3 regions of the Paenibacillus sp. HJGM_3 genome follow, and region 1 is predicted to be linked to each of the others. Evidence: riboswitches for the same ligand, from Rfam matches in the RefSeq annotation. Region 1 holds a riboswitch; each other region holds the start of a gene.

Region 1 (5,053 bases):
CCATTCAGCCGGAGGGCGATCGTCAATTCCGCCTGCGACAGATCGGAGGTAAGCTGCTGCTTCACTTCCACGTCGCGGACATGCACCGGATCGCGGGCCAGCATGTAGACGTCGCGGAAAATGCCGGAGTATCTCCATAAATCCTGGTCCTCCAGGTAAGTGCCGTCGCACCATTTCAACACCATGACGGCCATCCGGTTGCGGCCCTCTCTCAGATAGGGAGTCAAGTCAAACTCCGCCGGCACGCGGCTGCCTTGACTGTAGCCCACAAACGTTCCATTGACCCACAGATAGAAGCAGGCATTGACCCCTTCGAACACGACGTATTTGGTTTTGCCGGCCCAATCGGCCCTCACTTGAAACTCGCGAATGTACAAGCCGGCCGGATTCCGGTCGGGGACATAAGGAGGGTCGCAGGGGAACGGATAGTTGATATTCGTGTAATGGAGCTGATCGTAGCCGTTCGTCTGCCAGCAGGACGGGACGAGCAGCTCTTCCCAAGACGCGTGATCGTAGTCCGAGTCGTAGAACGGTTCGGTCACTTGGCGAACGCTCTCGCGGTAAGCGAATTTCCAGGCCCCATTCAATGTTTGATAATAGGGCGATGTACCCCGTTTGGCGTTCTTGGCTTCCGCGATACTGCCATATGGAATGTAGTGGGCGCGTGCCGGTTCCCGGTTGACCTCGAGTACGTTAAGATTTTCCCAATAAGCGGCGATGGGGTTCAATGCGAATCTCTCCTTCAACTTGAAGTTGGGTCCAATCCCTTCTGATTATAGTTGTGGTATACTGGACTCGCCTATGGCTCAAAAGAGACATTCATCCGCACAAAAAGGACATCCTGAAGGAGAGAGGAGACTACGAGCGTGCTTGCCCTAAGAACGAATTTGATCACCGCCGAGGACAACGGAATCCCGATCAGCCTTTATACTGTAGGAACCGAGCATCAACAGCCCATGTCCCGGCTTGCCGGGTTCTCCGCGCGACAGCTGTTCTTCACCCTGTCCGGTACCGGGACATTCCGTCCGATCGGCCAAGACGATTGGGACATTCTACGACCGGGGACCATGCTGTACATTCCCGATCATTTCCCCCATGAGTACAGGCCGAACCCGGGGCAGCCCTGGCATGTCGGGTACGCCACGTTCCTCGAAAAGCAACCCGGCTTCAGTCCAATGATGGGCTACGACCGGGCGCCCTTCCAAGTGATGCTGAAGGAGATGGATCGGATCGCCGACCTGTTGCGCGAGCTATGGCTGCACTCCGGACCGGACTACGACGTGTGGGCCTGCAGCGAGAGGCTGTTCGCCTTGCTGGTCGAGATCCGCAAGCAAGCCGCCAAGCCGGACCGCGCTGCAAATTCTACCCGGGATGTAACGCCAAGACGGTATCGGGACCAGGTGGTGGACCGGGCGACTCAATTTATGTACGACCACATGCATTTGCGATTTTCGCTGAAGGAGCTGGCCTCCTACGTCGGGTATTCGCCCAAGCAGGTCATCCGGCTGTTCAAGGAGGTGCATGGCACGACTCCCTTGCAGGATTTGCAGCGGATTCGGCTGCAGACGGCTGCGGAATTGCTGAGGCAGCAGGGCGGGCTGACCGTGGCGCAAGTGGCCGGGTATGTAGGGATGGAGCCGATCTATTTCGCGCGCCTTTTTCGCCGAGCGTATGGAGTCGTTCCCTCCAAGTTTGCGGGAGAGCCGATGAAAGGCTCCCTATAGCTGCAAAATGAATAAACAAACCAACTGAATGCCGAGCAAAAAGCACGAGAAGGTTAAACTCGGATACAAGACCGCTTTAAAGGTGGGGCGGCTGTCCATCAAGAACACTTTTAAGCACAACAAAAAGATCAGGCCGATCAACAGCAGAGTGATAAGAACAGGCCATAAAATCTCAGGCGTAGACGAGGCGGCGACCCTAGCGAGTCCAACCGTTATTCCCGCGACACCGAGCACCGCTGCCGCCAGGAGCATGAGCGCATAAACCGGCTTAACCCGCCGCTTGTTCCCTCTTATGATCCAAAGCTCCTTGTGCTTCCCTGAAAGCCACACGAGCCATTGTACGAACAAAATTAACACGATAATCGGATAAAGGATATTCATGCCGATTTCCTTTCTTTTTATACGATATGGTTGCGCGAATGGACGACATCGCTCATCCATGATGGACCACCCCCTTCGTGATTGGATCGATTCACGCGCAGCAAAAAGAAGCCCGGAGCAGAGAAACTCTACTCTCGGGCTTCTTGCATAACGTTCGAGTCGGTTGCTGCAAGGCGCGATCAAGGTTCTCTCTCAATCACGTTTACGAGGTTAGCTGACGGATTCGGACTTGAGAGTGTCCTACCATTCACAGTGAAGCTTGTGAAAGGATTCACCCCATGAAACCATCCTCACGGATGATCTCGGTTGGTTCCCCCGTTTCCCTGTTCGGGAATTCAACGGAATATGAAGTTGTTGAACACATCATACGTGGTTCCGCTAACAAAGTAAACCCGAGTGGCAGAGAGTTAAGGCGGGTTTTGGACTTTATTGACGAGGGTAACGGAAACAGCAGAAGGTTTCGTCTCTTATTGCGGCATTGCAACGTTTATCATCCATTATCGTAACCTTGCTGTGTCATGATTTACAGAATGTGGAATAACGTTAAGTCGGGCGGCTGTAACGGCGGCGCAGATAGGCATACACCGTCAGCAGTACGATCAGCTCCGACAGCGGAATCGCGAGCCAAATCCCGGTCGTCCCGATCCAGTAAGGCAGGGTGAATAAAATCGCCACCATCAGCAGCATTTCACGGGCCACCGTAATCCATGTAGCCATCTTCACCTGATCGGTCGCTTGGAAATAGGTCATCATGACGAAGTTGACGCCCATGAACAAGTAGCCGATGAAAAAGAGCCGGATGCCGGTAACCGCCAAATCCCGTACTTCCGCGGGGAACGATCCGAACAGGGAGACGATGCCGCCCGCGAACGTAAGACCGATGAGCAGCACGGCGAGTCCGGTGCCGAACGCGGTCCGCACGGCGATGCGGATCGTCGACCGCTGCCGGTCCACCAGCTGAGCCCCGCGATAATAGCTGACGAGCGGCTGAACGGCCGATCCCATCCCGATGAACAGCATGAGCATCACGCTGTGGACATAGTTCAGAATCGAGAAGGCGGAGACGCCGACCGTACCCGCCCAGCGCACCATCGCCATGTTGTAGCCCGCCGTGAAGACGGCGATCCCGACCTCGGCGATAAAGCTGGGGAAGCCGATCGTGAACGTCAGCTTCGCCAGCCTCCACGAGGGGCGGGGGAGGGCGAAGCGCAAGGTGCTGTTCGCGCGCCCGAAATGAAGGAACAGGACGCCCGCCCCGACAGCCGCCCCGATCACGAGAGCGAGCGCCGAGCCGCCCACGCCGAAATCGAGCACGAACAAGAAGATATAGTTCAGGACAATATTGATGCCGGCGGTTACGATCAATGAAGCCATGGACAAGTTCGGATTGCCGTCGTTGCGGACGAAGATGCTGAACGCATTCTGTACGGTGATGGCGAAGCCGCCGATCAGCATCACGTGCATATACTCCATGACATACGGCATGGTGTCGTCGTTGGCGCCGAGGAAGACAGCCACCGGCTGGCGGAAGGCATAGGTGATCGCGGCTAGCAGCAAGGTCAGGCTGAAGATGAGCGTCAGGGAGTGCGTGAAGACGGCCCGTGCCTCTCGAATCTCCCTCGCGCCCAAGTGTCTGGAATAGAGGGCCGCGCCCCCTATGCCGATCCAAAGCGAGATGGCGATGTAGATCGAGAACACCGGAACCGCGACGTTGACGCCGGCCAGCGCCACCTCGCCCAGCCGTTGTCCGACGAAGATTCCGTCTACCACTACGTTCACGGACATCATGAACATGCCGATCAAGGACGGGATTAGGTAGCGGACGAACACTTTGCCCACGGAATCGGTTTCGAGGGATAGTAGTTTATTGTTGTCGTTGATATTGTTGTTGGTCGCTTGCATGGTGCACCTCTAGATGATATAGACTTAACCGCGATAACGGCTGGGGGTTCAGCTCACCACCGATTCGCCGGGATGAAGCAGCCCTTGCCACAGCAAGGTAAAGGTCGTAGTCGACGCTTGAATGAAATAATCGGCGTTGCCGAAAATAAGCTTGGCGGACAACCCTTCATAAATGGTGTGCACCGCCAAGGCGCATTCCTTGGGATCGACGCGAAGGGTCGAATCTCCCCGTGAAGCGAGCTCCAGCAGATGGAGCAGATGGTGGGAGTAGAGCTCGTACATCGTCAGGAACAGCTCCTGCAGCTGCTCGGGCGGCATGAAGGCCATGAGGAACATGAGCTTTACGTTCTGATTGTCCGAATAGCGGTCTCGCATCTCGATCACGAATCGATCGAGCAGCTTCCGTAGCGGCACGCCCCTATGCTCGTCGAAGAACAGGGTCAGGAAGGCGATTTCCTGCTTGGTCGCTTCCTCGTGAATCTCGATGACGAGCTCTTTTTTGCTCGCGAAGTGAGCGTACATCGACTGCTTTTTGATGCCGACCTCGTCGGCGATTTCCGCCAGCTTCGTCCCTTCGAATCCGTACTGCAGCAAATGGCTGACCGCGACTTTCTTGATCTCATCTCTTCGGTTCATCCCGCGCGCCCCCCTTCGGAAGTCTTTATTTTACCTGACTACGGTCAGGTTAGTATGTAGGGTATGATAACACGGATGTTTGCCTGAAATCAACAAAAAAACTGACTATCGTCAGTTAATTAAGTGCAAGCGTATGAATTCCATGAGGTCAGCTGCGAGACCCATCCCTCGAATGTCTGCTCACCCACGTTAGCATATGATTACTTGTCTGTACTCCCACCTTAACTCGTGCTCCCACATGTGTCGGATGACCAATCTGCGCGCTATTCTGAGCCACACCGAGGCAGAGGGAAAACCTCCCCCTCTTTGAGCGCGATCGCTCGCCTAGGGCGATGGGAGAGGGAAAAGCTCCCTCTTTTTTGGGCGGTTTCTTCCGGAATGGGGCAGTTTCGGACAAAAGTGAGGGAGGT
Region 2 (5,053 bases), on a different contig from region 1:
TGGCTATATGGTGTACGGCCACGGCTCGGACGCTTACGGCAAGTACGGATATGAGGATTGCTCCGGCTTCACCCGGCTCGTATTCGGAGATTTCGGGTTCAGCATTACGGGGGCTTCGGCTAGCTATGATACTGTCGGCACGAAAGTACAAGGCGTAGGAAAAAAGCAAGTGAACGGAAAGTGGCAACTGACCGGCATTGAAAACTTGCGCATCGGCGACATTTTGACGTGGAAACAAAACGACACCATCTCCCACGTCGCCATCTATATGGGAACGAATCGGGATGGACAACCTGTCGTGATCGGGACAAGAGCAGATGGAAACCCTACGGCTCTCGGCACAGTGGACGGCTGGGGCTACTGGTGGGGGGAAAAGTTCAACTCCGCGAGACGCGTGCTGCCTGACGATGCGATCAAGGGGATGGCGGGACATACGGCCAAAGCGCCGGTTATTCCGAATTCGTACGTCCTTCCGCCGCAGAAGCCCGTTCCGCAGTGGACGCCTCCTACAGGGGGGCAAACGCAACCGACGCCGCAGCCGACACCACAGCCACAGCCTTCACCATCGCCACAGCCGACACCATCGCCGCAGCCTAGCCAACCGCAAGCCAAAAAACAGTATGTCGTTACGCAGCACGGATGGGTGGGCCTGAAAGCTTCCGCAAGCTTGAGCTCCGCGGATGTCGGACGTCTGCAGCTCGGCCAAAAAGCCGAATTGATCAAAAAAGCGAACTCGTATTGGTATCAAATCAAGTGGAATGGAAAGACCGTTTACATAACGACCAACAGCAAGTATACGAAAGTGATCACCGAGTAAATAGCATCCTATTTTAACAGTAAAAGCTTAATTTAACATTAACCTGGAAACATTTGCGTCATGAATGCCCAATTCTCCCATGTTAGAATAAAAACGTTTCCAACCAATCTCAATCATTCAATAGGATTGGAAGCAAAACTAGAATAGGCCGAAGCTTCTTATAAAAAAGCACGGGGGACCCATTCCTATATGGGGTGAAGCCGCAAGAGCGGCAGGGTGATTACTCTTTGACCCTAATCCGACAGCTAACCTCGCAGGCCGCGAAAAGGAGAGGATTTACTTGAATCGCTTTGCGAAAGTAGTGTTGACAGGTGCCTTGGCACTGAGCCCCATCATCGGAGCCGTCTCCGTTTCCGCTGAAACGGCAGCGCCGACAGACACTCTGGCTGTTAGCAGCCAATTGGCTGTAGCCGCAGCTTCAGCAGACGCCAAACGGGAAAAAGTAGTCCAAACTGCACTATCCTTGAAAGGCCAAGTCCAATATGTAAATTGGCGGAACCGGCAAGAAGCCCACGCGCCGTACAAGACGGACTGCTCCGGGTTTACGTACCTGGTGTACCGACTGGCTAACGTTGGCGTAGGTTTGGTCAACAAGGACGATGACTCTCAAGCCAAAGTAGGGACGAAAGTGGCATGGGGCAACTTCAAAAAAGGCGATTTGATTTTCTTCGGCAATATCGGCAGCTCCAAGAGCTTGAGCGATGTAGGCCATGTCGGGATCTACATTGGCGACGGGAAGATGATACACAACGCCAACGGCAGCAAAGACGTCGTCATTTCGGACATTTATAACAGCAGCTATTACAAGAGCAGATTCTCTGTTGCTAGACGCGTCATTAATGACACGCAACAATCGCAACCGTCGCCACAGCCGCAGCCAAGTACGCCGCAAGCGAAGAAACAATATGTCGTTACGGACCACGGATGGGTTGGCTTAAAAGCTGCCGCAAGTCTGAACTCGGCTGATATGGGTAGGCTGCAATTAGGTGAGAAGGCCGAATTGATCAAAAAAGCGAACTCGTATTGGTACCAAGTCAAGGTGAATGGGAAAACGCTTTACATTACTACAAACAGCAAATATACGAAAGTGATCACGCAGTAAGAAGCATGCTATTTTAACAGCGAATGCTTAATTTATCATTAAACTGGAAACATTTACGCCATGAATTTGTCCTTTCTCGCATGTTAGAATGAAAAAGCTTCATCAAACCTCGATCGAATCGATAGGTTGGAAGCAAAAATTCTAATATAAAGGCCGAAGCTTGACATAAAAAAGCACGGGGGACCCATTTAACTATGGGGTGAAGCCGCATGAGCGGCAGGGTGATTACTCTTTGACCCTAATCCGACAGCTAACCTCGCAGGCCGCGAAAAGGAGAGGATTTATTTTGAATCGCTTTGCGAAAGTAGTGTTGACAGGTGCTCTGGCACTGAGTCCTATCATCGGAGCCGTTTCGGTTTCCGCTGAAACCGCAGCGCCTACGGACACCGTGGCAGCAAGCAGCCAATTGGCTGTAGCCGCAACTTCGGCAGACGCCAAGCGGAACAAAGTAGTCCAAACCGCACTGTCCTTGCAAAACAAAGTCCAGTATGTCAATTGGCGGAATCGGCAAGAAGCGCACGCACCGTACAAGACGGACTGCTCCGGGTTTACGTACCTGGTGTACCGACTGGCTAACGTTGGCGTAGGTCTCGTGAACAAGGACGATGACTCTCAAGCTAAAGTAGGGACGAAAGTGGCATGGGGCAACTTCAAAAAAGGCGATTTGATTTTCTTCGGCAACATGGGCAGCTCGCATAGCAAGAGCGACGTAGGTCATGTCGGGATCTACATCGGCGACGGCAAAATGATTCACAACCTCAGCAGCAGCCGAGACGTCACGATTACGAACATCTACAAAAACAGCTACTACAAGAGCAGATTTACCGTTGCAAGACGCGTTATTAACTAAGCAACAAAAGTAAACCAAGCGTCAGCCGCCCGTTCGGGCTGCTGGTGCTTGGTTTTTTTTGTTGCATTAGAGCATTATAAATCCAGGGATCCCCGCTTACAGAACCTTCAATCCGCTTTGGTCCGGATTCAAAGGAATGTGTCTTTTCACGTGCTGGTGCATTTTGGACATGCGTTCCCATTCGCCACCCGACGTGTCCGCAGGCTTCTTAAGCGCGCCCGCTAGCGGTACGACTCGGAAGACCGGCTTATTCCCGGATTTATACACGCGCACCCAGGTTGGAACGAAGTCCACATTCATGATTTGGGTCGTGCCGTCGTCTTGCTTGCGGACATGGATCTGGGTAATGACCCCAGTCAGCGTATGATCGTTTTTGTACAAGCGCGTGGAGATGAAGTTGCCAAGCGAGTACGCGGCAAACTTTTTCTTGCTTGCCCCGGACCGCTCCTTTACTTTATAGAAGACCGCGGGTTGAATTACATGGGAATGGGCGCCCAGAATAATATCCGCCCCATGTTCGAACATTAATTGAACGAGCTTTTTTTGCTCCGGATTGGCCGTTTTGCTGTATTCTCTTCCGAAGTGCATACACGCCACGATGAGATCGACCTCTTTGCTCTTCAGCCGCTTGATGTCTTCGACGATCCGCTTCGGGTCAATCAGGTTCACCGCCCACGCCGAACTTGCGGGCAAGGGCATGCGGTTCGTGCCTTTCGTATAGGCGAGCACCCCGATTTTGATCCCCTTCACCGTTTTGATCAACGTTTCCTGCGACTCGCTCGGCGTGCGTGCGGTACCCGTATGGGCGAGTTGATGCTCGTCGAGCACCTTCAACGTTCGCTTAAGTCCGCTCACGCCATTGTCGATACAATGATTATTGGCCGTGGAGAGCACGTCGAACTTGAGATTTTTCAATGTAGCGGCGAATTGATCCGGACAATTCAGCAGCGGCCACCCTGTCTTCGGGTTCCTCTTGGGTACCGTATAGCCTCCATCGGACCGCGTGGTTGAGGTAGGCCCAGCGAAATTCGTTTCCAGATTGCCTATCGTAAAGTCGGCGTTGCGCAAATACGAGGCCACGGGCTCGAAGATCGGATCGAAGTCATAACGTTTGTCCCCGGAAACCCGAGCCGACGCGATAATACGGCTTTTGATCAACAAGTCCCCCACCGCTGCAATTGTAATGTCAGTACTCATGGCTCATCTCCATTTGTTAGGTCAATATAGACCATCATATGATCCCGGCCCTTGTCCGGCCTTAGATATCCGCCCAGTTTTGGCGGTCTCCCTTTATCCCCCTTACTCCCTATCGGCATGGTACTCTTTTGCGGGGTATGGAATAGGATACAGTACGTCGATAGAAGCCTATTCATCAGACGTGCAACCGTTGTACAGCACACGGAGGAGATCCTACAGTGAATGGAAGAATGCACAATTATCCGGGCAGAAAATGGCTGAAGCACGAGTCGCTCTGGAGCGAAGAGGAGATTCGCCCCCATTTGCCCGAAACGGAGCTGTTTTCGGCAGACTCTTTCACCCGGATGGTCGACAAGCACCCCGTCGTCTTCCTGAAGCCGGACTTGGGCATGAAGGGACAGGGAGTTATAAAAGTAACCAAGGACGGAGACGACATCGTCGTTCGGACAGCTACCAGCACACATACGTACACGACACCGACGGCCGCCGCTCGCAAGCTGGAGCAGCTCATCGGGACTCAGCGCTATCTCGTGCAGCAAGGCGTCGATTTGATCCGGATCAAGGGGCATCCCATTGATTTTCGCCTCCTCCTTCACCTGAAGTCCAATAGGGAATGGAGATTTTTTGGCGTGATGGGGAAGGTCGCCGCGCGCAATCGGTTCGTGACCAATCACGCTCGGGGCGGCAAGGCGCTCGGCCTGCCTCAGGCGCTGTCGCATGCATTCGGCATCACGAAGGAGGAGGAGGCCGAGTGGGATGACCGGATGAAGCAAGTGGCGCTTCGTATCGCGAAGGCGATGAAGAAGCATTTTCCGAATATTACGGAGCTGGGCTTGGATGTAGGCATCGATACGAGCGAGAGAATCTGGCTGATCGAAGCGAATACGAGACCCCACTATCAGCTGTTCCGGCACCACTCGGACCCGACCTTGTTCCGCAAGATCGTGACTTCCGTTCGCGCCCTTCGGGCCCAGCATTTTCGGAAGCTTCCTGCTAAATCGGTTTAAGATGGCTTGAGAGCCGGTCGCCTTGGCGACCGGTTCTTTTTTTGAAGGCGCTGTCGTTTGGTGGTAAAATGAGTCCAAGA
Region 3 (5,053 bases), on a different contig from region 1:
AATACTCGGGTAGTTTTGACCGTTCTCCCATTTCGAAACCGATTGCCGGGTTACAAACAGCCTCTCGGCCAATTCGTCTTGAGACCAGCCCATCTTCTTTCTTTCCGTTTTCAACTTCTCCCCAAAGATCATAGGACCAGCTGCCTTTCTGCATTGGATAAGTCCATTGTGGTCGGACCGTATGCAAAAGTAAAGCTCGCTTTGGTTGCGAGCGGCCCGCAATCTCAGGTTGCATCCAGGCTTTCTCCCCATTGCAGCAAAAATTCCGGGCTCCCTGCTGGTCGCGTTTAAATTCGAATCATCAACGGAGTGCCAATCCGAATTCCTGCACATACTAGGGAAAAATGTGTGGGGAGTGCGTGTGATGAGGCGAGGCTATCGTAGCAAGGGACAAGATCGGGGACTGTCATCGGGCAGGCGAATTGCCGGGGCTGCCGTCTGGACGATCGCGCTCGTCCTGAGCGCTTGTTCGGCCGGTTCGACGTCCAAGTCGGCCTCGCAAGACCCGCCCGGGATCTTGCAGCCGAGCCAGGAGCAGCAGGAGCTGAGCGGAAGCACCGGAAGCGCAGGAAGCGCCGGGGACGCCGGCCTTAGCGGCCGTGTTCAATTCTCGACGCCTGCGAAGCAATATCGGTTTATCGTCGGGCAATCCGACCCGGCCAGCCCCATACCGGCCCCCGCCGCGACAACGGACCCGGCTTCGCCGCTTCAGGCGGCGGCCCCGGTTCCGGCTCCCGCGCCGACGCAGACACCGACGTCGCCGGCCGCCTCCGTCAAAAGCAAAAAGCCTGCCATCCCCGTGCAGCGGCAGCAGGAGCAGCAGGCTAAGCGAAAGCTTACATTGGGCGAGCTGAGGCACAAATATTCCGACATCTTCAAAGTGAACGGCCAGCCCGGGGTCAAGCGCATTGCCCTTACGTTCGACGATGGCCCGGACCAGCTGTATACGCCGCAAATTCTGGATGTGCTGAAGGCGCATCAGGTCAAAGCGACGTTCTTCTTACTGGGGAAACGCGCCGAGGCGAACCCAAATATCGTGCAGCGAATCGTGCAGGAAGGCCATGTAATCGGCAACCATTCCTACAGCCATCCGTTGTTCACCAAGTTGTCGGTAGAGGAGTACAAGCAGCAGATCGATCGAACCTCCGCGATCCTCCAGGCCCAAATCGGCTATACCCCGAAGCTGATTCGCCCTCCCTACGGTGAGATTACGGAGGAGCAGCTGCAGTGGACGGGCTCGAACCGGTATGTAATCGTGAATTGGAATATCGATTCCTTGGACTGGAAAGGTCTCTCGGCCGATCAAGTCTCGCACAACATCATAAGCCATGCCAGGGGGGGCGCGATTGTGCTGCAGCATTCCGCAGGGGGAGACAAGCAAAATTTGTCCGGCACCGTAGCGGCGCTCTCGACGGTGATTTCCAAAATAAAAGCGGACGGCTACGAACTCGTAACCGTCCCGCAATTATTGAAGCTATCCAAGCAAATGTAGGTACAACGTTCCTTAGTTCAACACGTACACTTGAACCTTTTGCAGCCCGAAGGAGTTCACGAACGATTTGGACCCGGGGATGAAAATATCGATCCGGTTGCCTTGGATCGCTCCGCCGATGTCGGTAGCTTTGGCGACGAGCGTCTGAGGCAGGCCGTTAAAGCTGTATCCCTTGATCAAGACGCTCGAACCGAGCGGGATGACTTTCGGATCCACCGCGATCGTACCCAGCTTCAGCGCGTTCCCGTAATAGTCGAGTCCACCGTAGCCGCCGTTTTCTTCCGGCGCGTCGGAGTAGGCCGAAGCGGTTACATTCAGCACTTTCTTAAACGTGTACGATTTGCCTTGGTGATCCTGAACGGCTTGTCCGGCTTGTGCCGCCTGTGTATCGGCCGCCGCCATCGTTTGCGCCGGAGCGCTTGCCGCAGGCTTCGCTTTTGCCGCAGCTGCTGCCGTTTTGGCTTTGTTCACGATCGGCGCTTGCTTCGCCGCAGGCGTAGCTGCCGGCGCAGTTGCGGGTGCAGGCGTTGCCTGTGGTGCCGCCGCTGCTGCAGCTTGTGCCGCTGCCGCCGCGATCGAGGCTTGAGCCGCCGCGGTCTGAGCTGCCGCCCTAGCCGCCGCCGCTTCGTTCTTCGCGATCGTGTCGATCAGTTGCGGGCGCTGCAGGTCCCAACCTGCCAGCAGGTCGAAGTGGATCGGTTCGGAAGAAATCAGGCTTATCCCATTTTGGGAATCGGCGCTCGTGGTGGCGCGGAGCGTTGCTTCCGCTGCAGGGGACTTCTCCTCATCCGGATTCAGCTTCGAAACTAGGCTTTCCGCGAAGACGGTCGTCCCGCCGACACAGAGCGCACCCAGTGCGATGGTAACCATCGTTCTGCTGAAAAGCTTGCTTTTCAATGTACATCGCTCCTTTTGTGTTGATGCCTACGAGGTTAGCTGTCGGGTTTGGGCTGAGGATACAACCCTACGTTTTCGTGAACGATTCACCCCAAACGAACGAACTCCATCCTGATTCGTTCGTACAATCCTGCGTCCCCCGCACTTTCCATCCATGAACTGGAAAGAAAGTCTCGGCCGTGCTTAGTTAACAGGCTAACATACGACAACAGTAGGGAAAAACCCTAAAAATTTGGTAATTGTTTATGTAAACGCTTTAGTTTGTAAGCATTTGTAATTCTCGAGGGCGCCGGAAAGCAAACAAAAAAGCGCTAATTTCTTAGCGCTGAGCAAAGTTTTACGGGGTTTCGAGTGTCTAGATTTGATGGTAGAAATGCCCTTTAAGCAAACGACTCTTTTTTGACAGGCGGCTCCAGCAGCTTGTAGCCCACATTGCGAATCGTAATGATGTATTCGGGCGTGCGGGCGTTTTTCTCGATTTTGTCGCGCAGATGGCTGATGTGGACGTCCACGATGCGCGTGTCTCCGAGGAAATGGTAGTCCCAAACCCCGTGCAGCAGCTGTTGTCGGCTGAGCACCTTGCCCCGGTGTTGGCACAGGAACGAGAGCAGCTCGAATTCCTTCGGCGTCAGCTCGATCGGATTGCCGTGCAAGAACACTTCCCGCTGCGCGGGGCGCAGCTCGAGGGGGCCGATCTCGATCGTCTCCTCCGTATTGGCCGGCAGCGTGTGGAGGCGTCTCAGAATCGCCTGGATCCGGGAGACGAGCTCCTGCGGACTGAATGGCTTCGTCATATAATCGTCCGCGCCGTTGTCGAGACCGGTGATCTTATCCGACAAGTCCTGCAGGGCGGTCAGCATGATGATCGGGACGAGATTGCCTTGGCTGCGCAGCCTCCGGCACACTTGGATGCCGTCCAGCTTGGGCAGCATCAGATCGAGCACGATCAGATCCGGGCGAAACTGGGGCAGCACGTCGAAGACCGCCTCCCCGTCAAACACACATTGCACCTCATATCCGACCAGCTTCAGATTGAATTCAATCAGCATGGAGATCGAGGGTTCGTCATCAACGACAAGGATTCGTTTTTTCATCATCATCGTCTCCTTTATGTCACAGTCTGGGTCGCAGGTGGTACCCTAACGTTAAGATTAGCTCCATTATCGCCCGGCAACGTCATGCCGATATTAATCATTCGTAAAGCGGGTGTTAAAAATCGCGGCAAATTTGTTGTATAATGAAACGCGAGGTGAACGCATTGGCTTTTCATATCGTCCTAGTCGAGCCGGAGATACCGGCCAATACCGGCAACATATCCCGCACTTGCGCGGCTACGGGAACATACCTGCACTTGGTGCGGCCGCTCGGATTCCAAACCGATGACAAGACGCTCAAACGGGCGGGACTCGATTACTGGCATTCCGTCAAGATCGATTACTATGACTCTTTCCAGGAGCTGCAGGCGAAGTTTCCAGATGCTCGCTATTTCTATGCGACTACCAAGGCGACCCGTCTCTATACCGAGTTTGAGTACCGGGACGGCGATTTCTTCGTATTCGGCAAGGAGACCAAGGGGCTTCCGCCGGAGCTGATCGAGGCGAACCGCGAGACATGCATTCGGATGCCGATGACGGATGCCGTCCGGTCGCTGAATTTATCCAACTCGGCGGCCATCGTGCTGTTCGAGGGGCTTCGGCAGAACGGCTTTCTCGGCTTACATTGATTTTTCGCGTAGAATTTCAAAAGATTCCCCTTTGTGAATGAGTCTTTAGAAGGATTTTTCATCGTGCACAGCGAATGATTATCATTGTAATTTCGAGCTTTCTTGAGGATCCTGGGGAGGGGGAAGTATGATGAGGCCTGCCGGAGTCGTACGCAAAGTAGATCAACTAGGCAGAATTGTTTTACCGAAGTCGTTAAGGAAACGTTACAAAATGAATGAAGGCGACCCTGTGGAAATTTTGGTTGCCGGGGATCAAATTTTGCTGGAGCGGTATCGCCCGAAATGTGTGTTTTGCGGAGAAATGAACGGCGTTACCGAATACCGCGAGAAGCACATTTGCGAAGGCTGCATGGGGGAAATGGCCCAGATTCGAGCTTAAGCGACTTGATCTTGCGGATCCCAGCGGAATGACGAGCGAAACACCCTACACCCCAGACTCGCGCAAAAGAATAGACGATACAAGGAAAGAGACGTGCTTCGTCCGGACAGGGCGAGGGCACGTCTCTTGTTTTTAAAGACGGCTTCACAGGGGGAGGATGGACAGTGCCGACATCTCGTGTTACTGGACGGGATAAGCGAGCTTAGGCCGAGAAAGTCGAGTTACTTGTCAGGATCCGAGACGCTAGGCGGGATAAGCCGAAAAAGTCGTGTGACTGGGGGTTGGAAATCGCTCCTTATTGGAGCCAGGCCTTGCGGAGACTGTTGCAGAGGGAAAACCTCCTTCTTTTTCCGATGAAACGGTGCCTTTTGCTTCGATGAAAGGGAAAATCTCCCTCTCTTTCGGTCTTTTCTTCAAAGCCCCATAATTGGAATGGAGTCATCATAGTGAAATGAATTACACTATTGGTGAAGGGGGCTGATGATCATGAAAAACCCAACGATCTATGAAGAAATGCGAATGAAAGTTGCACAAGAAGCACTTAGCGGAACAAGAGCTGGGT

What was found. A riboswitch is a leader RNA that binds a small molecule or an ion and turns the genes downstream of it on or off. The one in region 1 is predicted to bind cyclic di-AMP.
Region 2: linked by a shared signal. The riboswitch ahead of ACI5FR_RS31145 (C40 family peptidase) and the one ahead of ACI5FR_RS13375 (hypothetical protein) in region 1 are both predicted to bind cyclic di-AMP.
Region 3: linked by a shared signal. The riboswitch ahead of ACI5FR_RS19865 (3D domain-containing protein) and the one ahead of ACI5FR_RS13375 (hypothetical protein) in region 1 are both predicted to bind cyclic di-AMP.

The regions. Positions count from the first base shown of each region.
Region 1 is NZ_JBJGED010000010.1:110,463-115,515, forward strand. It holds gene ACI5FR_RS13365 (glycoside hydrolase family 2 TIM barrel-domain containing protein) at 1-728, opposite strand, end outside; gene ACI5FR_RS13370 (AraC family transcriptional regulator) at 867-1,724, shown strand; gene ACI5FR_RS13375 (hypothetical protein) at 1,719-2,165, opposite strand; cyclic di-AMP (ydaO/yuaA leader) riboswitch at 2,290-2,456, opposite strand; gene ACI5FR_RS13380 (MATE family efflux transporter) at 2,649-4,007, opposite strand; gene ACI5FR_RS13385 (TetR/AcrR family transcriptional regulator) at 4,056-4,643, opposite strand.
Region 2 is NZ_JBJGED010000042.1:49,520-54,572, forward strand. It holds gene ACI5FR_RS31135 (NlpC/P60 family protein) at 1-817, shown strand, start outside; cyclic di-AMP (ydaO/yuaA leader) riboswitch at 954-1,092, shown strand; gene ACI5FR_RS31140 (NlpC/P60 family protein) at 1,098-1,919, shown strand; cyclic di-AMP (ydaO/yuaA leader) riboswitch at 2,061-2,199, shown strand; gene ACI5FR_RS31145 (C40 family peptidase) at 2,206-2,769, shown strand; gene ACI5FR_RS31150 (CapA family protein) at 2,866-3,966, opposite strand; gene ACI5FR_RS31155 (YheC/YheD family protein) at 4,185-4,973, shown strand.
Region 3 is NZ_JBJGED010000018.1:109,802-114,854, forward strand. It holds gene ACI5FR_RS19855 (helix-turn-helix domain-containing protein) at 1-132, opposite strand, end outside; gene ACI5FR_RS19860 (polysaccharide deacetylase family protein) at 365-1,492, shown strand; gene ACI5FR_RS19865 (3D domain-containing protein) at 1,505-2,389, opposite strand; cyclic di-AMP (ydaO/yuaA leader) riboswitch at 2,399-2,578, opposite strand; gene ACI5FR_RS19870 (response regulator transcription factor) at 2,770-3,486, opposite strand; gene trmL (tRNA (uridine(34)/cytosine(34)/5-carboxymethylaminomethyluridine(34)-2'-O)-methyltransferase TrmL) at 3,648-4,112, shown strand; gene ACI5FR_RS19880 (AbrB/MazE/SpoVT family DNA-binding domain-containing protein) at 4,243-4,491, shown strand; gene ACI5FR_RS19885 (helix-turn-helix domain-containing protein) at 4,978-5,053, shown strand, end outside.